Regions from separate parts of the Labrenzia sp. R5_0 genome, predicted to be linked through region 2. Evidence: predicted binding sites of a transcription regulator. Region 2 holds the regulator's gene; the other holds the start of a gene.

Region 1 (11,396 bases), on a different contig from region 2:
AGAGCAGCCGGCCGGGCACCTTGATCGACCTGTCCCGCGAGCGATCGCGCGTGGCGCCGCCAAGCCGGCCGTTCGGAACCATCGAGCCGCTTTGGGCCCAGGAGCGGCGTATCATCGAAGACGCTCTTGATGCCTTTGACGGCAACATCGCCATGGCGGCAGCAGCCCTTGAGATCAGCCCTTCCACTATCTACCGAAAGCGCCAGTCCTGGACAGCCCGCAGCATGTAAATGCCCGGACAGGCGACACGTTAACCGCAATCGGGTTTTCTACTTTCGCGGATAACGAGTAGAGCACAGCTAAATCCGGCGTTTACCGCGCCGCACACATTGCCTTGTTTAATCGGACAAGTCGGTTTATATCGGCAAAATCGCTGAAAACGACAAGATTTAAAGGCGTGCGGGGATATAGATGATGCTGGTGGGAAAATGTGCTTTTCGGCAGACGGTGTCTGCTGTTCTGATTGCAACCGGACTGTCTGCTGGACAGCTGTCCGCGCAGGCCCAATCCCCCGCCAGCCCTCCTGAAGCTTTCCAGAACGCACTTGCCGCCTATGACCAGGCATGGACGGCCGCCGGTCTTTCGTTCACGGCCGCAACCTTCGCTTCCAGCCCGAGCACCGGATATGGCGAGTATACGCCGCGCGCTGATGCAACGTTTGCCGATGGTGAAGCGCTGTCTGTCTACGCGGAACCGGTCGGTTACGGCTTTCAGGAAACCGAAGGCGGTTATGCCTATGAGCTGACCGCGGACTACAAATTGCTGACCAAATCCGGCCAGGTTCTGGCCGAACAGGAGAACTTCGCGACCTTTTCCGGCAGCGGCCGGTCCAAGCAGCGTGAACTTTCCGCGGCCCTCACGTTTCAGTTCAGCGGCCTGCCGGTCGGCGACTACCAGCTGGAAACGAGCTTCACCGACGAAATCGGTGGCAAAACGAGCGCCTTTACACTGCCTTTCAGCGTTTCCGGCGCGAATTGAGCCGGGCTCGCTGACACCGTAACAGCGACGCCATAATTCCGCCTCCCCGGTCTGTTGACTACCCCATAGGCGCAACGCGACCGATTGCGATTAAATTCTCGTCACAAAGCATTGACAAGCTGAGCACAGCTACATAAATCCATGGCGCTGTTAGCACTCGCTGTTAAGGAGTGCTAATTGGTGACGGGAGGCAATTTCCTTCCGTGCAACGCAACCCAATGTTCATGTCTCGCGCGCTGCCTATTGCGTGGGGCGCGCTCATGAGAGGAAACAGTGTTATGGCATTTCGTCCACTGCACGACCGTGTCGTCGTTCGCCGCGTAGATTCTGAAGCAAAGACTGCTGGCGGCATCATCATTCCGGACACCGCTAAGGAAAAGCCGCAGGAAGGCGAAATCATCGCCATCGGCACCGGCGCCCGCAAGGACAACGGCGAGATCGTTCCGCTCGACGTCAAGGCTGGTGACCGCGTTCTGTTCGGCAAGTGGTCCGGCACCGAAGTCAAGATCGACGGTGAAGACCTCCTGATCATGAAGGAATCCGACATCATGGGCGTGATCGCGTAACCAGCCGCGAACCGCTTCTGATTTCAACCTGTTCCAAAAAAGTGAGACGATCACATGTCTGCTAAAGAAGTAAAATTCTCCTCCGACGCACGTGAGCGCATGCTGCGTGGTGTCGACACCCTCGCAAACGCCGTCAAGGTGACCCTCGGCCCGAAAGGCCGTAACGTCGTTCTCGACAAGGCTTTCGGCGCACCGCGCATCACCAAGGACGGTGTGTCTGTTGCCAAGGAAATCGAACTGGAAGACAAGTTCGAAAACATGGGCGCCCAGATGGTGCGCGAAGTGGCTTCCAAGACCAACGACATCGCTGGCGACGGCACCACCACCGCGACCGTTCTGGCTCAGGCCATCGTCAAGGAAGGTGCCAAGGCTGTTGCAGCCGGCATGAACCCGATGGACCTGAAGCGCGGCGTTGATCTTGCTGCTGCTGAAGCCGTCAAGGCTCTGACCGCTGCTTCCAAGACCATCACCACCTCTGGTGAAGTTGCACAGGTCGGCACGATCTCCGCTAACGGCGACGAGCAGGTCGGCAAGGACATTGCCGAAGCCATGCAGAAAGTCGGCAACGAAGGCGTGATCACCGTCGAGGAAGCAAAGTCCCTCGAAACCGAACTCGAAGTCGTTGAAGGCATGCAGTTCGACCGCGGCTACCTGTCTCCTTACTTCGTCACCAATGCTGACAAGATGATGGCTGACCTGGAAAAGCCGTACATCCTGCTGCACGAGAAGAAGCTTTCCAACCTGCAGGCCATGCTGCCGATCCTGGAAGCTGTTGTTCAGTCTTCCCGTCCGCTGCTGATCATTGCTGAAGACGTTGAAGGCGAAGCACTTGCTACCCTCGTCGTCAACAAGCTGCGTGGCGGCCTGAAGATTGCTGCTGTCAAGGCTCCGGGCTTCGGCGACCGCCGCAAGGCCATGCTGGAAGACATCGCGATCCTGACCGGCGGCACCGTTATCTCCGAAGATCTCGGCATCAAGCTGGAAAACGTGACCCTCGACATGCTCGGCACCGCCGAGAAGGTGTCCATCACCAAGGAAAACACCACCATCGTTGACGGTGCTGGCTCCAAGGACGACATCAACGGCCGCGTTTCCCAGATCAAGGCTCAGATCGAAGAAACCACTTCCGATTACGACCGTGAGAAGCTCCAGGAGCGTCTTGCAAAGCTCGCAGGCGGCGTTGCCGTTATCCGCGTTGGCGGTGCGACCGAAATCGAAGTGAAAGAGAAAAAAGACCGCGTCGACGACGCTCTGAACGCAACCCGCGCTGCCGTTGAAGAAGGCATCGTCCCGGGTGGCGGTACCGCTCTGCTGCGCGCCAAGAAGGCAGTCGAAGGCCTGGCCTCCGACAACGCCGACATCGCAGCTGGTATCAAGATCGTCCTGCGCGCTCTGGAAGCTCCGATCCGTCAGATCGCTGAAAACGCTGGTGTCGAAGGCTCCATCGTTGTTGGCAAGATCCAGGAAAACGACGACCCGTCCTTCGGCTTCAACGCTCAGACCGAACAGTTCGTCAACATGATCGAAGCTGGCATCATCGACCCGACCAAGGTTGTCCGTACTGCTCTGCAGGACGCAGCTTCCGTCGCTGGTCTGCTGATCACCACCGAAGCCATGGTTGCTGAACTGCCGAAGAAAGACGCTCCGGCAATGCCGGGCGGCGACATGGGCGGCATGGGCGGCATGGGCTTCTAAGAAGCCCAAAGCTCACAAGCTTTGCAGAAAGGGCGGTCTTCGGACCGCCCTTTTTCTTGGCCGCCCATCATCTCATGCTTGTGCCGCCTCGCGGCACGGGGGGCGGCACGTGCTTCCAAGAAGCCCAAAGCTCACAAGCTTTACAGAAAGGGCGGTCTTCGGACTGCCCTTTTTCTTGGCCACCCATCATCTCGCGCTTGTGCCACCTTGCGGCACGGGAGGCGGCGGTGGTTTTCAGAAAATTGAACAGCAGCTCAACCAAGCAGCGCACTTGCCCTTCTTGCTACCTCTGTGTTTTCATATCGGTCCAAGATAGCCCTCCTCTTCGCGCATCCTTCAAATGTCCAGCCTAGCCAATGTCTTTCGAGAACTGCACGAGACCGGGTGCTTTATCGTGCCCAACCCGTGGGATGTCGTATCCGCCAAGCTGTTGGCGCACTGCGGCTTCAAGGCTCTGGCCACCACGTCGTCGGGATATGCCTTCACGACAGGCCGGCGCGATAGTTCCCGGCAAATTTCCAGGCAGGAAGCGATCGACCACGCATCGGCATTGTCCCGTGCAACTGGCCTTCCCGTCACGCTGGACGGCGAAGACTGTTTTGCAGACACACCGGAAGGTGTCGCGGAGACGGTCGCACGTGCCGCGAAAGCCGGGCTTGCCGGCATCTCGATAGAAGATCGCGACACGTCCAATCCCGGTCGTATAAGACCATATTCCGAAGCTCTCGAGCGCGTTGACGCCGCTGTCTTGGAGGCCCGGAAATCCGGGATCGTCCTGACGGCTCGCGCCGATGGTCTCAGCAAGAGAGCCTATGACCTCGATGAGGTTCTTCGCCGTCTGTCCGCTTTTGCCGAAGCAGGGGCAGACGTCGTCTACGCCCCGGGCCTACCTGATCTTGAAGCCATACGGACGGTCTGCGCATCGGTACCTGTTCCGGTCAACCATGTCATCGGGCAAGGCGCAACGGGCCTGTCCTTCGACCAGCTCGCAGACGCTGGCGTGCGGCGGATCAGTCTTGGCGGATCATTTACCCGCGCGGCTCTCAATGCGATCAATATACTGGGTCAAACCATCGCCGCGGGAGATTTTACCAACCTTGATGCTGCTCCCGCCTGGTCAAGGCTTTGTTAGATGCCAAAGCCCAACACCCTCTTCGCCCGGCGACAGATCAGGGCCGCAAGATTGACAACATACCAACTGGTCGGTATCTTTTGATTGCCTGATGGCCGATCGGCAAGACCACTGGCTATGGCCACAGGAAAATCAGCCACGGCTGCACCTGAAATCGGCCTGAACACACCGCTGTTTCCAACTTCCGGTCAATAGAGGAACCACTATGCCACTGTCCCCGGGACTTCGTTTTCTGTCCGCCCTTTGCGGTGTCGCAGCGGTGCTGTTGCCATCACTTGCTGCAAATGCTGGTGACGCCGCGACGGCTCTACCGGCAGGCAGTTACAAGATCGACAAATTCCATTCGACGCTCGTCTTCCGGGCAAATCACCTCGGCTTTTCGTACTACAGCGCGTCCTTTGCTGACTTTGACGCCGCACTGGAACTCGATCCCGCTGATCCGGCCAACGCCAGCCTGAGCGTCGACATAAACGTCGCATCCCTGCATCTGACGGCAACGCCACCCGATGGCTTTCGCGACATGCTGCTTGGCCCGGACTGGCTGAATGCAAGAGATCACCCGAAGATCACCTATCGCTCGACCAGCATTGAACTGACCGGCGCTGAAACTGCCGTCGTGACAGGCGACCTATCATTCAGGGGAGAAACGCGGCCAGTTGAGCTCGACGTGCGTTTCAACGGCGGTTATCCGGGCCTGGCGGTTTACGACCCACAGGCTCGGATCGGATTTTCCGCAACAGGTACGCTGAGAAGGTCCGATTTCGGCATGTCCTACGGACTTCCGCCAGAAGGCTCCAACCTCGGGGTGGGGGATGATGTTGAGTTCGTGATCGAAACGGAGTTCAGCGGCCCACCACTGAAAGAGGCTGAAGCGCAGTAATCCGGTCAGCATCCGTTCCTCATGCGTGACCGTCTTACACGGTTTTCGGAACCTTAGCCGCCTCTGACGGTTTTCTTCCTAGAATTGAACCATGGAGAGACCGATGGCACAGAGTATGCGACAGACTGCGTCAGACCAGTATGAGAATGCCGATCAACTCAACAGGACGATCGCCCAGGATGCCCAGACGGATCAGGAACTGGAATCCCAGGTTCCCCCGGTTTCCAGATATGGCACCATCTGGCGGGTCGCAGCGGTGATCATCCTGCTGCTGGCATTGCTGACTTCGGTCGTCTTCCTGGCCTGATCGACACCGTTTCACGTTTAGTCGCGCGAGGGAATGTTGACCGCCTTCTGGCTTGCCGGACGGCTCATGCAGGTGTCGACCCAGCGAACCACATTGGTGTGGGACGCGAAGTCGGTCACCTCGCCGGCCTCGTAGAAGCCGTTGAGATTTCGCGCCCAGGGCCAGCAGGCCATGTCTGCGATGGAATAGTCGCTCCCCATGATGAAATCGCGCCCATCCAGCTGCCGATCCAGAACGCCAAGCAGGCGTTTCGTCTCGTCCCGGTATCGCTCGAAAGGCCGACGGTCTTCATAGTCCCGGCCCGCGAACTTGTGGAAGAAGCCCAACTGACCCGCCATCGGGCCAAAGCCACCCATCTGCCACATCAGCCACTGCAGCGTTTCGGCGCGCCTTGCCGGCTCCTGCGGCAGGAACTTGCCCGACTTTTCCGCCAGATAAATCAGGATCGCGCCGGATTCCCACAAAGGCAACGGCTCGCCGCCTGGACCGTGCGGATCGATGATTGCCGGGATCTTGTTGTTCGGATTGAGCTTCAGGAATTCCGGGCTCAACTGGTCATTGCTGCCGAAATCGACCACATGCGGCTCATATGGCAGGCCCGTTTCTTCCAGCATTGCCGAAACCTTGATGCCGTTGGGCGTCGGCAGCGAATAGAGCTGAATACGGTCGGCGTGTTTGGCAGGCCATTTGCGGGAGATCTCGAAGTCAGACAGATCGGTCATGGAGCCCTCGTTAGGGATTGCAGGTCCCGACCCCTGTCAGGATTACGCATAGATATAGCGCAGCTTCGCCGGGCGCAAACTCACAGTCCGCCGACAATGAGAGTTGGTGTTTCGCCGCCGCCGCAATATACCTGCCTCGACAGACATCGGGCGGGTGCCGAAAGAAGCCACATTGCCCCAGGACGACGCAGGAGACACCCATGGCGGACGACAAAGAAGCCCGAATCGAGAAGCTCGAGATCGATCTCGCTCATGCGCTCAACACCATTGATGAACTGAATACGGTCGTCTTCGATCAGGGACGCCAGCTGGACAGGCTCAACCGGCTCGTCACCAACATGACGGACCAGGTCACGGAACTGATGGAGAACGTTCTGCCCGGCCACCAGATCGAAAAGCCGCCGCATTACTGATCTTCGACGAAGGGCGCTACCTGATCGCGCTCTTGAGGCACACGTCCGGCCAGCCTTTGCGCGCAGGCATCCTCATTTGATCCAGGCCATGGCGTTCCTCGCTCGAAACGTTATTGTGGCGGCAGATCCGGCAAGGGTGTGCCATGCGCTTTTTAAAACTTTTGATATTTGTTCTGCTGATCGCGGGAGCTATCGCGGGCTCACTTTGGTGGTTCAAGAAACCGCCGGAAGTGCAGACCGTGATGCCGACGACCGGGCGGGCGGCGGAAGTGGTCTATGCCACCGCAGTCGTTGAACCCGTCCGATGGGCGAAGGTTACCAGCATCATCCGCGAGCGGATCGTCTCGCTGTGCGGCTGCGAGGGTGACCAGGTCCAGAAAGGCGACCAGCTGGCGGAGCTGGACAGCGGCGATGCCCGTGCGACGCTTGCCGAACTGGAAGCCCGCCAGGAGCTGGCACAATCCGACAAGGAACGTGCGCTGCAACTGCTGGAACGCCGTGTCGTCAGCCAGCAGGTTTACGACAAGGCCCAGAACGAACTGATCCGCATCAACGCCATCACCGCGGCCCAGAAGGAACGGCTGCGCGACTATGTCATCGTGGCCCCCATGGACGGCATGGTTCTGAGGGCGGACGGGTCGGTGGGGGAAGTCGCCGAACCCGGTGAAATTCTCTTCTGGATCGGTCAGCCTTCTCCCCTTCAACTGGTGGCGGAAGTCAACGAGGAGGATATTCCCAAGGTCGCCAAGGGTCACAAGGCCCTGATCCGTGCAGACGCCTTTCCAGGCAAGGAACTGACAGCGGAAGTTGCCAGCATCACTCCGAAAGGCGATCCGGTGCTGAAGAACTACCGGGTCTATCTCGATCTCCCGGAAGACACCCCGCTGCGCATCGGCATGACAGCCGAGATCAATATCGTCACCTCGGAGAAGGACGACGCGCTGCTTCTGCCGACCGCGGCCTTCGACGGCTCGAAATTGCTGACGCTGGATGGGGATAACAAAATCGTTCTGCTGGAGGTCGAAACCGGGATCAAGGGCACCCGCGCCACGGAAGTGCTGAAGGGGATCACGGGAGATAGCCGGGTCGTCTTTCCCTATAACCCGGATCTGGCAGAAGGACAGAAGGTCAGGCCGATTCCCGGAGACGGCAAATAATGCTTCTCCTGCGCATCGCATCCACCCACATTCGCAACCGCTTGCGCCAGACCATCGTCTCAACGCTTGGCGTCGCACTTGGTGTCGGATTTTCGGTGGCGATGGCGAGCCTCATGGAAGGGTCTCAGCGGGATTTTACCGCAACACTGATCGACGCCATCCCCCATGTGGAGATCCTGGACGAGCAACGCGCACCGGCGGAACAACCGGCCAGTGCAGTCTATGACGCTGTCACCTATCATGGTCTCAGGCCGAAGGAAGACCTTCGCGGCATCCGCAACCCGACCGAAGCGCTTGCCTCGTTACGCGACTGGGTGAACGGATCGATGGCGCAGCGCCTGAGCGGCCAGGCGGTGCTGCGCTATGCTGGACAGGACATCGGCATGACCCTGGTCGGTGTGGAACCAAAGCGCGAACTGACCGTCTCCATGATCGGCGAGGATATGCGCCAGGGCTCCTTCGAGGACCTGGATACGACGTCAAATGGCCTCGTTATCGGCGACAAGGCCGCGGAACGGCTGGGGGCGGACCTGGGCGATACCGTGACCCTGACATCCGCAAACGGTGTCGCCAAGCGCTTCAAGATCGTCGGTCTGTTCCACAGCGGCATCACCACCAGCGACGAAGGGCTTGCCTATGCGCCGCTGAAGGCCGTGCAGATCCTTCTGGAAAAACCGGACGTCATCAATTCGATCGCAATCCACCTCAATTCCATCGCCGAAGCCAACGCGGTTGCCGCACGGGCCGAGCGGCAGCTCGGCTACAAGGCGGTTTCCTGGGAAGAGGCCAACGAGGGGCTGATGGAAGCCTTCTTCGTACGCAACGTGATCATGTACACGGTTGTCGGGGCCATTCTGGTGGTAGCCGGCTTCGGCATCTTCAACATCGTCTCGACGATCGTGCACGAAAAGGCGCGTGATATCGCGATCCTGAAGTCGCTCGGATTTCCGGAAGTCGATATTCAGCAGATCTTCGTGCTTGAAGGGCTGGTGATCGGCATCCTGGGCGCTATTGCAGGTTCAGCGCTCGGCTTCGGACTGTCGAGCTATCTCGCGTCTGTCAAATTCGAATTCACCCAGGACGTGGAGATGACCCACCTGCCGATCTATTTTTCCGCCCTGCACTACATCATAGCCTGCCTGTTGGCGCTGTTTTCATCCGGGATCGCCGGCTACATTCCCGCCAGGAAAGCCGCCCGGCTCAATCCTGTCGACATTATCCGAGGGGCGACATGACCCCTTCCCCGGAAAAACAGACGGCTCCCGGCCACGTTCTGCTGGAAGCGAGCAACCTCACCCGCATCCTGCCGGCCATCGTGCCGGTGACACTGGTGCAGGACGTCAGCTTTCAGGTTGGCGAGGCGGAGTTCGTTGCCATTACCGGTCCGTCCGGTTCCGGGAAATCGTCGCTTCTATATCTGCTTGGCCTTCTCGACAGGCCGACCTCCGGCGAGGTCCGGATAGACGGCCTTCCCACTCATGCGCTGACGTCTGCCGAAATGGCGCATCTTCGCCTGGAAAAACTCGGCTTCGTCTTCCAGTTTCATTTCCTGCTGCCGGAGTTTACCGCACTGGAAAACGTGATGATACCGATGCAGCGGCTCGGCAAACGCAGCCCCAAGGCCCAACTCGACCATGCGACGGAGCTTCTGGCGGCGCTGGGTCTGGAAGAGTTTCTTCACCGCCGCCCGGAGCAATTGTCCGGCGGCCAGCGACAGCGCGTCGCTGTCGCCCGGGCACTTGCCAATTCACCGCAGTTGATCCTTGCTGATGAACCGACCGGCAGTCTCGACAGTGCATCGACGGAACAGGTGTTTGAAAGTCTTCAGGCCATTGTGAAGACCGAAAGGACCACCGTCGTCGCCGTTACCCATGATATCGATCTCGCCGACAGGATGGACCGGCGTATCCACCTGGTCGACGGCCGCATCGATTACGACCGGCACCACCAAAGGGAAGAAGCACCCGGCTTGGGCGCATAATTTGCGGCCTGAGTAGATGGCACCGGTTTCAGGCGACTTGAGGCTCATGCACCGGCTGGACTATCGCCAGCAGCATCAGGAGCGCAACAGGTATCGCAAGCGCCCAGAACCCCATAACGGTCATCAGGAAACTCGCCAGGAGGCCTCCGGCCGCGAAGGCCATCAGGACGAAGGCCTGGTGACGGATCCGGGAGCGGCTGTCGGGCCGCGTTTCGGGATGCGTGAAATAGTCGGCGATGCCGAGCACAAGCTTCAGCGTATTGCCGGTCATGATGGTCGTGGGAACATGCCTGTTGAGCAGGGTCAGCATGATGACGTTCTGCAACGACATGGCCACGGTGGAGAAGCCGACAGCCGTCAGAGTGACGGCGGACAACGGCCCTCCGGCGGAAGGATCTCCAAGACCGGCGACGAACATGAAGCCCGCCACCAGCAAAGCTTCGAGCGCGAACAGATGCCGGACGGCAATCCTGTTTTTGCGCACCAGCGCAGTGACCGAAACGAACCAGAAGAGAGTCGAACCGAAGAATACCGCGAGCACGAAAACCTTCAGGGCCGCGTTTTGCCCCTGGTGAAACACCTCCGTGCACAAGACGACAAGCGTTCCGGTAATGAATGCCGTGAAGGTGTGAAACAGGCCGAGAATACAGACCACATCGATGAAGCAGGCACAAAAGGCGAGCAGAATCGGCACCAACGGCCGACTGTGATGCAACATGGATCGGTCCAATTGTGGAGCTCCCGAGCTAGTCCTTTCAGGAAGATGTGCCATGCACTGGCGGACTTGCCAAGCCGGATTGGACATGGCATAAGCGCGCCATCATCAAGAGAAGGGCTGGCGCCCTCGCCAACCTGCCATTCCGGGCAAGGTGGTTTCCGCAACAGGGATGCGGCTGGTCAGACCCTCAACCGAGGCTTTCCGGCAACTAAGCGGTTAATTTGCATGCGCCAGTCCTCCTCGGGCAACCGATGGAGGATTTTTTGTCTCAGGACCCTTTTGCCGGACGTGCGGCAGATCTGATCGAGAACCATGTGGCGGCGAGCTCCAAGCTTGCCGGAACGGATATCTGGTGCCAGGCCGCTGAAGACTGCGTTCTGGCGCGGATCAAATCCCTGCGCATCCTGGGTGGCCTACCACGGCACAAGGCGCCGCTCAGCCAGACCGCCCGCACCGAGCGTTTGAAAACACTGCTTCAACTGTGGGCGAACGGCTGCACCTGCGCTGTCGATGAAGACCTCTTTGCCGATATTCTCAACCGGCACGGACCCGTCAGGCACTGACGGGGCGTGCCCCCGTGTGGTGCACAACGTCTGCACTCTGCCAATTTCTTTGATACAGGCGTGCTGCAGCAACTCGCCTCATCCTGAGGAAGGCCGAAGGCCTGTCTCGAAGGATGAGTTTTTTTGGGGAACCAAGCCGGATGAGATCGCGGCGCTCAGTCCCTCTTGGGGACCGGGCGCGGCTTGCCGCCGTCATCGACGGCCACCATGGTGAAGACCGCTTCGGTCACCTTTTCACGATGGCCGTAGCGATGGCGCAGGGCCCAGGATTCAAGCTTGATTTC
Region 2 (11,396 bases):
ATCTTGACACCCGTCTGGTCGGAAAAACCAATCATGTTGGTGCCGACCAGCTTGGCGTTCGGGTGGATCAGGTTCATGCCCTGGTAGTCATAGGCGAAGACATAGTTGTCGCCTTCGAACCGGATGGCACCGATGGCGGCGCGGGCTGCGGTCTGCGCTTCCTCGCGGCTCATCTGCCCGCTTTTTTCCAGGCCGTGGTAATAGGCGGCGATTGAAACCGCGCTATCGGAAATTTCCTCGATCTTCTTGAGACGTTCGGCGAACATCGCCGAATAGAGGCTGTTGAGGCTCACCACGCAGATCGCGGCTGTAAACAGCAGGATGGTTGCGATCGGGAGGCTGATCTTCCAGGTAATGGGCCAACGGGCGAAGGACATGGTTAAGTGATTCCTATCGAACTCTGTCCGACAAGATTTCCTCTCAATAATTGACCAAATGCTTAAGAAGACTGCAGATTTATGCCGTTAAAACGATTAAGGCTCCGAAAACTGTCAGACAGTCCGGATTTCTACCAAGTATTAAACCTGTCGTTTTTTACAGGTGTGTCTGAAATTTATCTGCGGGCGCAGAACACATCCCGCAATCCGGGACGGGACCAGGTGGCATTCTGAACCTGGCCCTTCAGCACATGCCCCTGGGATTCGTAATAGAACGTGTTGGCGCTGCCCTGTCTCTGCAGGGTGACTGCGCCATAGCCCATTTCGGCAACGGTCGCGGACTGCATGTCCGGCGAGAACACGACATTCAGATCTATGCCGGCGGTGCAAAGGTAGTCGGCCACATTGGCGCGAGCCGTCTGCTGTTGCTGGAAATTCGGCTGGTTTGAGCCTTCGATGGATCCCGGGGGGACAGGGCCGGACGGGAAATCGTTGCCGGGCTGACCGTCGAAACCGCCACCGTTGGGGGCACCCCAGGTGCCGCCATTATTGTCGAAGCCGTTGTTGCCGAACCCGTTGTTACCAAAGCCGTTGTTACCGGGGGCGCCGAAGTTCGCCGGTCCGTTGATCACGACTTCCCGGTACGGGGTCTTGGTGACGTAAATACCCCGGCATTCGCCACTGGAGCCGCGCACGGTCCAGGCGTGGGAGACATAGGTCTGCTGTTCCAGGATCTGCCCCGGCTCAAGGCGCGCGTAGGGCCGCTCGCCACCGCGGTAATCCACCCAGCTCACCTCGATGGGCTGACGGCTGGCGTTGCGGAACACGATCTGACCAGGCCGGACGGCTTCGACCGACCGCACCCGGCCGGCCTCGGAGCAGGAAAGATCCGAGTTCGCTTCTTCCGCACCGCTGCCGTAGGCATCGTCCGAAACGATCTGCTGAGGCTGGGCGCAGGTGGCAACGAACAGGCGCACCGGGTTGGCGCTGCCTTTCAGGGAAACTTCGTGTGCAGGCAGGCCTTCGACCGCGATCGACAGGGCAGACTGCTTGATCATGGCCTCCCACAGCGGGTCGGTCATTTCAATGTTGACTTCGGGCAGCGACGTGCCGGCTTCATTGGCGCTGGAAGAACCGAAAGCATTGTAGACGCTGTCGAATTCGCCTGCGGAAATGCGCACGGCCTGCGGCATGCCTTCCAGAAGCCCGGCGGGAGCCTGCTGGAACGTGATCTTGGCAAACCCGGACTGGGTGGTGCAATCGGCCCGGAAATCCCGGTCGTCGGTTTGCGCTACGGCGTGCTGAAGCAGCGATGGTGTTCCGGGCTGCGTACCCGGTTCGGCCAGCCACTCGCGCGCCTCGTTCGGGCTTACCAGAACCGGTTCGGAATTGGCGGCACCCGGATAACCGTCACCGGTTACCGTATCGATGTCATCAGGCAGGGAGGCCGTTTCGGTGCCGGGTGCGGAAATCGGGGTATCGACCTGGTCGAGCGGCTTCAGCCCGCCCTCTTCGGCAGGCGGTTTGATTTCCTCAACGGATGGGGTCGATGATCCGTTGGAGTTGGAAGCGGTCTGCTGTCCTTCGGCAGGTCGATCCTGCTGGGAAGACTGTGTTGCCGCCGGAGCATTGGAAACCGGGCCGGCGGCCGTTCCGGAAGTTGTGCCGACGATGCGGGCGACCGCGCCCGGCTTGCCGTCGTTCGAGACGTCGACCACAAGCGTGCCGCCGGAGCAGAAGCTGGCATCCCGATGCAGGACGCGGCTGTTTTCCAGAGTGACCTCAAGCTTGACGTCACAGGGCGGCAACTTGTTGTCGCTGCCCATCGTGTCGATGACCACGCCCTTGTCGTCGCGGCTGATGATCGGCCGGTATTTCTTGTTCACGGTGATGGACCGGATGCCGGGTTGCGGCGGTTCCACGTTGATGCGCACGGTTTCGGGAACCGATTGAGCCTGTGCAGGCAAAGCCGACATCATAAGAACCACGCTGCACGCGGCCAGCAGGCCGGATTTCAGCGCGGGGGTAACAAGAGCATGGGCAGCATCAAGCCGCATAAGCGATCTCCGTGGGAGCGCAGGTTATCACCGTTTGGGAATACTTAGGCAAAGTGGCAGTCTAAGGGCAAGCCCGCAATGGCGGGAAGCCCCGGCTTTCTCAGCGCGGCGCGCGCTTTGCCAGGATCCTTTGCAGGGTTCGGCGGTGCATGTTCAGCCGGCGTGCGGTCTCCGAAACGTTGCGGTCGCAAAGCTCGTACACCCGCTGGATATGCTCCCAGCGGACTCGGTCGGCCGACATCGGATTTTCCGGCGGCTGCGCCTTGTCTTCGGGCTTGCGCGCAAGGGCGGCAACGATATCGTCCGGATCGGCGGGCTTTGCGAGATAGTCGATGGCCCCCAGTTTGACCGCCGTGACCGCAGTGGCAATGTTGCCGTATCCGGTCAGCACGATGGCGCGGGCATCCGGACGGCGCTGGCGAAGCTGTTCGATGACATCAAGACCGTTGCCGTCTTCAAGCCGCATGTCGACAATGGCGAAGGCCGGGGCGTTCTGGGCAATCTTGCCGGCTGCGTCCTGAACACTGTCGGCTGTTTCCGTCGTAAAGCCGCGTTTTTCCATGGCGCGTGCGAGGCGCTGCTGAAACGGCTTGTCGTCGTCAACGATCAGGAGGGTCATGTCCTCCGAACTGTTCAGGGCAGGTGTCTGGTCCGTCATTTGGCTCTACCGGTCTTATTCTTGCGTCTTCTCCTGCACCCCGGATGGATTCACGGGCACAGCATGCATTGTTTGCGCTTTATTGCCGTTATGGGGTGAAAAAGCCGTTTCGTCCACTCTGCCGTCCTGTTCAAACACCTTGCGCGGCCAGCTTACGCGGATATGAGCCCCTGTCTGGGGTGGGGCCGAATTTTCCAGATGCAGCTTGGCACCCGTGCGTTCCAGCAGGGTTTTGGCAATGAAGATGCCAAGACCAAGCCCTCCGCCGGTGCCGCGTTGCGGCGACTTTCCGCCGCGCACGGAAACGTAGGGGTCGCCGATCTTGCCCAGAATTTCGACCGAAAAACCGGGACCGTCGTCCTTGATGGAAATCGAGAGTGTCGTTTCGTCCCAACTGGCGGACACATCGACGCGGGTCTTGGCGAAGTCGACGGCATTTTCCAGCAGGTTGCCAAGTCCGTAACGGATTGCCGCGTTTCGTGTACCCACCGGCTCGGCGCCGGTACCGGACCCGGTGGAGTGGATCGCAACGCCCGTGCCCCGGTGCGGGTCGACCACATCTTCCAGCAGTTGCGACACCGGCATGCGCTGGTAGGTCCGGTCCTCCTCGCTCGACAGGCTCGTGAGCTGACGCAGGATGGACCGGCAGCGCTCGGCCTGTGAGCGGATCAGGTCCACGTCCTCGGCCCTGGGGTCGCTCGCCTCGAATTCGTCCGTCAGTTCCTTGGCCACCAGGTAGATGGTGGCAAGCGGTGTGCCGAGCTCATGCGCGGCCGCGGTTGCCAGTCCGTCAAGCGCGTTGAGATGCTGCTCACGGGCAAGCACGAGTTCGGTTGCCGCAAGCGCATCCGCCATCTGGCGGGCCTCTTCGGCCACCCGGAACGCATAGATCGCCATGAAACCGAGCGTGGAGACGAGTGCTGTCCAGATGCCGACGGAATAGACGATCGGAAGCGAGAAATCGTCGCCCACCGGCCATGGCAGAGGCAGGTGGAAAACCGCAACCAGGCTGGCGCAAACCGTGGCCAGAATACCGAGGATCACCGTGTAACGGGCTGACAGGCCTGTCGCGGACACCATCACCGGCGCCATCAGCAGGAACGCGAATGGATTGCCCAGACCGCCGGTCAGGAACAGAAGCCCGCTCATCTGCAGGATGTCATAGGCAAGCTGCAGGGCTGCGGCGCGTTCCGACAGGCGCATGGCCGAGGGCCAGCGGATCTTCAGGAAGATGTTGAGCCAAGCGGACAGGGCCACCATGGCAAAGGCAGGTCCGGCCGGCGTCGGATAGCCCAGACCGACATGCACGACCAGGAGCGCTGCGGACTGGCCGCCCACGGCAAGCCAGCGCAGGCGCACCAGCGTGTCGAGTTTCAGGCGCCGGTGCGGCAGGGTGATATTGGATGTCGGTTGTTCGTGCATCTGGACTTCTTGGAGAACGGCAACTTCCCTCTTTTGAAGCGGATTCCGGCGGCTGGCAAGGCCGGGGCTCTTGTGCCGACAAGGCGTAAGTGGTAGCCACCCGCTAACACGGCTGTCCGGATCACGCGGGCCGGCGGCCAGCCGGAGGGATTTAATAGCTCTTCATTTCAGATCAGCACCGCGCAACGGAATGAGATGATGACCGACACCAATGACGGCGGCGCGCAGCCGCAGGCGGAGAGCGCAGCAGCGCCGGGTATGCACATCCTTGGCCAGTACATCAAGGACCTGTCTTTCGAAAACCCGAATGCGCCGCGCTCCCTGGCACAGGGCGACCAGCCGAAGCTCGATATCAACGTCAACGTCGGTGCCCAGCAGATCGGTGACGACCAGTTTGAAGTCGTCCTGACCCTGACCGCCAAGGCAGAACGCCCGGACATGGTGATGTTCAACGTCGAGCTGGTCTACGCAGGCCTGTTCAAGATCACCGGCGTGCCGAAAGAGCACATGCATCCGTTCGTGATGATCGAGTGCCCGCGCATGATCTTCCCGTTCGCCCGCAACATCCTTTCCGAAGCGACCCGCAACGGCGGTTTCCCGCCGCTGATGCTCGACCCGATCGATTTCGCTCAGCTCTACCGCCAGAACATGGCCCAGCAGGCCGCTGCCCAGCAGGCGACTGAGCAGAAGCCGAACTAAGGTCGGTCAGACCACAGTTTCACGGAACCCGTCCCGGGCAACCGGGGCGGGTTTTTGTTTGCCCGAAAGACTGTCCGGTCAGACGTGAGGGAAGCGGCCAACAGCAGGTTTCTCACTCCCTGCGGGAGGGCGATCTCGTATCACGCCTCCTCCAGCAGCTCCGCCCAGGTTTTTGGAGTGTCGCCGTTGAGGGGGTTCTTCGCGGAACGCTTGTAGCGAATGGTTTCCATGCGCACGGTTCTGGCGTCGAAGAGGATCATCCGTCCAACCAGCCCCTCGCCCGTTCCGGTCAGCTCCTTCAGCACTTCCATGGCCTGCATGGCGCCAATGATGCCCGTCAGCGCACCCAGAATGCCGGCCTGGGCGCAGGTCGGCAGCAGGCCGTCGCGCGGCTTTTGCGGGAAGAGGCAACGGTAGGTCGGGTTGGCCGTGCCGTCCGGGCCGGTTTCAAAGGGCTTCAAGGTGGTCAACGAGCCGTCGAACTGGCCAACGGCGGCCGTCACCAGCGGTTTTTGCGCAAAGAAACAGGCATCGGACACCAGGTAGCGGGTGTCGAAATTGTCCGACCCGTCCACCACGAGGTCGTAACGGGAAACGAGCTGCATGGCATTGTGGCCGGCAAGGCGGGTGGGGTGCGGCTCGACCTTCACATTGGGGTTCAGTCGCGCAATCGCTTCGGCCGCACTGGCAACCTTGGGCTCACCCAGCTGGTCGGTATCGTGGATCACCTGCCGCTGCAGGTTGGAAAGAGACACCGTGTCGTCGTCGGCAACGCCCAGCGTGCCGACACCGGCGGCTGCCAGATATTGCAGCACCGGCGCGCCGAGGCCGCCGGCACCGATCACCAGCACGCGTGCATTTTTCAGCTTCTGCTGGCCGGCACCACCGATCTCCTGCAGCACGATGTGGCGGGCGTAGCGTTCCAGTTCGGCGGGCGAAAGCATGTCAGGTCCTGTCTGGCTGGTCTCGGGTACACATGGGGGTGGCGGCGGCGGCAGGTCAAGCCCGTACCCGCTCGGGAAATCCGGTCTCCGGCAGGTTTATCCGAGTATCCGGCTGACCAGCCGGGCGGTGTAGTCGACCATCGGGATCACCCTTGCATAATTCAGCCGGGTTGGTCCGATGACACCGAGAACACCGACGATACGCTGGTTGCTGTCCCTGTAGGGCGACACCACCAGGGAGGATCCGGACAGCGAGAACAGGTTGTTCTCCGAGCCGATGAAAATGCGCACCCCGTCGCCCTGTTCGGCAAGACCCAGCAACTGGATAAGATCCTTCTTGCTTTCAAGATCATCGAACAGCAGGCGAATGCGCTCCAGATCCTCAACGGCGTCCAGATCGGTCAGGAGATTGGACCGGCCCCGCACGATCAGCGTGCCCGGATCGGTGGCGCTTTCCCCGCCCCAGACCGCAAGACCCGCATCAATGACCTTCTGGCTCAAGAGATCCAGTTCGGCCTGGTCCGCATCGCGGACCTTTTCCAGTTCGGAGCGGATTTCCGACAGGGTTCTGCCCTTGATCTGGGCATTCAGGTAGTTGCTGGCCTCCACCAGAGCCGAGGACGGCAGGTCACCCGGCAGATCGACAACGCGGTTCTCGACGGACCCGTCTTCACTGACGAGGATCGCCAGGGCCTTCAGCGGTTCGATGCGCACGAATTCGATATGTTTCAGCCGCATGTCCGACTTGTGGGTCAAGACAACGCCGGCGCCCATGGACAGGCCGGACAGCATCTGACTGGCTTCCGTCAGCACCTGCTCGGCCGAATTCGCCTTTTGCGACGCCCGCACCTGGGCATCGATCGCCCGGCGCTCGTCCTGGGTCAGGTCGCCCACTTCCAGAAGGGCATCAACGAAGAACCGAAGCCCGATTTCGGTCGGCAGCCGGCCTGCGCTGGTATGCGGCGAATGCAGCAGGCCCATATGTTCCAGATCAGACATCACGTTGCGGATTGAGGCAGGGGACAGCGAAATGCCGAGCTTGCGCGAAACGTTCCGGGACCCGACGGGTTCGCCGGTCTCCAGATAGGTTTCCACGATCGAACGGAAGATTTCACGGGATCTCTTGTCGAGGTCGCTGAGGCTCAAGGCTTGTTCTCCGAATGTGACCACTCACCGGGGTCGACCGGGCTTTCATCAAAAAGATATAGGCGCAAAAGGGGGCTTGCGTGAAGTATCACAACGCAAGGCCTTTACGGCGAAGGAAGTTGGGGTCTACAAGGCCCCAACGAATACACTGGAGAAACGGCGGTTTTTCCGGAACGAAAGTCGAAAGGGATATGCATGCGTCCGTCCAAACGCGCAGCCGATGAACTCCGTGCGGTCACACTGGAGCGCGGGGTCTCCAAACATGCCGAGGGGTCCTGCCTCGTCAAGTTCGGCGACACCCACGTTTTGTGCACCGCCAGCCTGGAAGAGCGGGTTCCGCCCTGGTTGCGCGGACAGAACCGCGGCTGGGTGACGGCTGAATACGGCATGCTGCCGCGCGCCACGGGCGACCGCATGCGCCGCGAAGCCAGTGCCGGCAAGCAATCCGGCCGGACGCAGGAAATCCAGCGTCTCATCGGCCGGTCGCTGCGCGCCGTCGTCAATCTGGAAGCCCTCGGCGAAAACCAGATCACTGTGGACTGCGACGTCATCCAGGCCGATGGCGGCACCCGCACGGCGTCCATCACCGGCGCCTGGGTTGCCCTGCGCGACTGCATCGAGTGGATGAAGGCCCGTGACATGGTCTCCGGCGAGGTCCTGAAGGATCACATTGCCGCCATTTCCTGCGGCATCTACGAAGGTGCTCCGGTGCTCGACCTCGACTACGCCGAGGACAGCACTGCCGAGACCGACGCCAACTTCGTTCTGACCGGGTCCGGCGGCATCGTCGAAATCCAGGGAACGGCCGAGGGTGCACCGTTCTCCGAAGAAGAATTCGGCAAGCTCATGGGCCTGGCCAAGCTGGGCATCGGCAAGCTGGTCGATCTTCAGAAAATGGCCATTCTCTAAGGGCGCAAACCATGAGCCATCGCAAGCTGGAACCGGGCAAACTGGTTGTCGCAAGCCACAACAAGGGCAAGATCCGCGAGATCAACGAACTGCTTCAGCCTTATGGCTTCGAAGTGATCTCCGCCGGAGAGCTGGACCTGCCGGAACCGGACGAGACAGGTGTCACGTTCGAGGAAAACGCAGCCATCAAGGCCCATGCGGCGGCCAAGGCTTCCCGCTTGCCGGCCCTGGCTGATGACAGCGGCTTCTGCGTTGCGGCACTGAACGGCGATCCGGGCATCTATTCAGCGCGCTGGGCAGGTCCGGACAAGGACTTCGCGATGGCCATGCGCACGATCGAGGAAAAGCTTCAGACCCTGGGCGCAACGACGGACGACAAGCGCCGGGGATCTTTTGTTGCCGTGCTGTGCCTGGCCTGGCCGGACGGCAGCGAAGAGTTCTTCCGCGGCGAGGTCGAGGGACAGATCGTCTGGCCGCCGCGCGGTACGCAGGGCTTCGGCTACGACCCGGTTTTCCAGCCGGATGGCCATGAGCGGACCTTCGGCGAAATGACCTCGGAAGAAAAACACGGCTGGTCAAAGGACGGATCCGCCCTTTCACACAGGGCGCGGGCATTCCAGCTCTTTTCTGCCGGCTGCCTGGAAGGATAAAAAGACGTGACAGGTGTGGGGGCAGCCGAAGGAGGCTTCGGCATTTATATTCATTGGCCGTTCTGCGCGGCCAAATGCCCTTATTGCGACTTCAACTCCCATGTCCGTCACCAGCCGGTCGACCAGGCCCGTTTCGCGGCCGCGTTCGAACGGGAACTCTCTCATTTCGCCGATTTGACGAAGGGCAGGACGGTTCAGTCCGTGTTTCTGGGTGGAGGCACGCCTTCGCTCATGGAACCGGCGACGGTGGACCGTATCCTGAAGGCGGTTTCCGATCGCTGGTCGATGGATGAGAACGTCGAAATCTCGCTGGAGGCCAATCCTTCGTCGGTCGAGGCCGAGCGCTTTCGCGGTTACCGGGCAGCAGGTGTCAACCGGGTCTCGCTGGGCGTGCAGTCGCTCATCGATACGGATCTGAGACTGCTTGGCCGCCTGCATGATGCGCGCACGGCCCGCACCGCCATCGAAACCGCGCGGGCAACCTTCCCGCGCCTGTCGTTCGACCTTATCTATGCCCGGCCGGGTCAGACACTGTCCGGTTGGGAACAGGAACTGAACGAGGCCATCGCGCTCGCCGCCGATCACCTGTCGCTCTACCAGCTCACGATCGAGGAAGGCACGCCCTTCCATACGCTGTTTCACGCCGGCAAGCTGAAGATGCCGGATCAGGATCTCGGCGCCGAATTCTATGAACTGACGCAGGATGTGACCGCCGCTGCCGGTCTGCCCGCCTATGAAGTCTCCAACCACGCCCGTCCGGGCGCCGAATGCCGGCATAACCTCGTCTACTGGCGCTACGGCGATTATGTCGGCGTCGGGCCCGGTGCCCATGGGCGCATCACGGTGGGTGTCAGCAAGCTTGCAACCGCGACCGAGCGCCATCCGGAAACCTGGCTGGAAAATGTCGAAAGCCACGGTCATGCATTGACCGAAAACGCCGGTCTTTCCGAAGAGGAGCAGGGCGACGAATTCCTGCTCATGGGACTACGGTTGACCGAGGGGATCGACCTGAAACGCTACGAGCGTTATGCGAGCCGCTCCATCGATCCGCTTCGTCTGGCAGCCTTGATCGAGCATGGCATGGTGGAAGAAATCGGGGAAAACCGCATTCGCGCAACCCGTGAAGGTTTTTTCGTGCTCGATGCGGTGGTCGCAGATCTGGCCGCCTGAGCCGTTCTGGAACGCCGTTAATATAATGCTACCAAATTGATTTAAATGTTCTATTGGGTCTTTTGCATTGCACAGTGATTTGGTGCGAAAATGTCTTTCGCCGCGATCCTGAGCACTTAGGCGCGTATTCACATACCAATTAGAAGTATTGCGGGCTGCAACAGGCATAGCTATCCTGTTGCAATGCAATAGATGGTGTAAGAAGAGACGGGCCGAAAAAAATGTTTACGAACAATGCCAATGGGGCCGGCACCAATTGGTTCAGCAAAGGAGAGACGTCTTTGCCGTTTTACCACCTTTACGAACTGAACCACGCCGCGATGGCGCCCTTCAGAGCTTTGGCCGACATGACCCGGCTCTACTTCCAGAACCCGCTGAATCCGCTGACTCATACCAGCTACGGCCGTTCGATCGCTGCCGGCTGCGAGGTGCTTGAACGCACGACGCGCCGCTACGGCAAGCCGGAGTTCGGTCTCAAGGAAACCACCGTAAGCGGTGTGCGTGTTCCTGTACGTGAAGTCAGCGTCTGGAGCCGTCCGTTCTGCGACCTGATCCACTTCGAACGCGGGGTCACGACGCACCGCAACGATCCGAAGATCCTGATCGTCGCGCCGATGTCCGGCCACTACGCCACGCTGCTGCGCGGCACGGTGGAAGCACTGATGCCGAATGCGGATGTCTACATCACCGACTGGATCGATGCCCGCATGGTTCCCGTGCAGGAAGGCAAGTTCGATCTTGATGATTATATCGATTATATCATCTCGATGCTGCACTTCCTCGGGCCGGATACGCACATTCTGGGCGTGTGTCAGCCGTCCGTGCCGGTGCTGGCAGCCGTCGCTGTCATGGAAGACCGCGAAGACCCCTATGTACCCTCCACGATGACGCTGATGGGCGGACCGATCGACACCCGCGTGGCGCCGACAGCGGTCAACGACCTGGCGGTTTCCAAGGGCATAGACTGGTTCAAGAACAACGTCGTCATGAAGGTTCCCTTCCCGCATCCGGGTTTCATGCGGGACGTTTATCCGGGCTTCCTGCAGCTTTCCGGGTTCATGAGCATGAACCTCGACCGTCACGTGACCGCGCATCGGGACTTCTTCCAGCATCTGGTGGAAGGCGACGGCGACAACGCCGAAAAACACCGCGACTTCTATGACGAATATCTCGCCGTCATGGACCTGACGGCCGAATTCTATCTGCAGACCGTCGAAACGGTGTTTATCGAGCACGCGCTGCCGAACGGCACCATGATGCACAATGGCCGTCTGGTCGATTGCGGCAAGATTACCCGCACGGCCCTTCTGACCGTTGAAGGCGAGAAGGACGACATCACCGGCCGGGGCCAGACCAAGGCGGCG

The links. The regulator HrcA, encoded in region 2, represses chaperone genes, less so after heat shock. The targets are predictions, from matches to a motif close to GTTAGCACTCNCNNNNNGNGAGTGCTAAC.
Positions count from the first base shown of each region.
Region 1: the regulator HrcA is predicted to act here: its motif matches at 1,128-1,156, upstream of groES (co-chaperone GroES).

Region 1 is NZ_JAGHRK010000003.1:934,247-945,642, reverse strand. It holds gene J7447_RS19755 (sigma-54 dependent transcriptional regulator) at 1-230, shown strand, start outside; gene J7447_RS19750 (hypothetical protein) at 412-978, shown strand; gene groES (co-chaperone GroES) at 1,257-1,544, shown strand; gene groL (chaperonin GroEL) at 1,599-3,239, shown strand; gene J7447_RS19735 (isocitrate lyase/phosphoenolpyruvate mutase family protein) at 3,580-4,371, shown strand; gene J7447_RS19730 (YceI family protein) at 4,577-5,251, shown strand; gene J7447_RS19725 (hypothetical protein) at 5,355-5,558, shown strand; gene J7447_RS19720 (glutathione S-transferase N-terminal domain-containing protein) at 5,576-6,280, opposite strand; gene J7447_RS19715 (SlyX family protein) at 6,481-6,693, shown strand; gene J7447_RS19710 (efflux RND transporter periplasmic adaptor subunit) at 6,837-7,850, shown strand; gene J7447_RS19705 (ABC transporter permease) at 7,847-9,085, shown strand; gene J7447_RS19700 (ABC transporter ATP-binding protein) at 9,082-9,831, shown strand; gene J7447_RS19695 (YoaK family protein) at 9,860-10,549, opposite strand; SAM-I-IV-variant riboswitch at 10,647-10,771, shown strand; gene J7447_RS19690 (hypothetical protein) at 10,813-11,112, shown strand; gene J7447_RS19685 (acyl-CoA thioesterase) at 11,268-11,396, opposite strand, start outside.
Region 2 is NZ_JAGHRK010000004.1:113,806-125,201, reverse strand. It holds gene J7447_RS20445 (cache domain-containing protein) at 1-377, opposite strand, end outside; gene J7447_RS20440 (hypothetical protein) at 554-2,434, opposite strand; gene J7447_RS20435 (ActR/PrrA/RegA family redox response regulator transcription factor) at 2,535-3,092, opposite strand; gene J7447_RS20430 (ActS/PrrB/RegB family redox-sensitive histidine kinase) at 3,108-4,514, opposite strand; gene secB (protein-export chaperone SecB) at 4,713-5,213, shown strand; gene moeB (molybdopterin-synthase adenylyltransferase MoeB) at 5,354-6,157, opposite strand; gene hrcA (heat-inducible transcriptional repressor HrcA) at 6,254-7,327, opposite strand; gene rph (ribonuclease PH) at 7,499-8,212, shown strand; gene rdgB (RdgB/HAM1 family non-canonical purine NTP pyrophosphatase) at 8,224-8,862, shown strand; gene hemW (radical SAM family heme chaperone HemW) at 8,878-10,032, shown strand; gene phaZ (polyhydroxyalkanoate depolymerase) at 10,314-11,396, shown strand, end outside.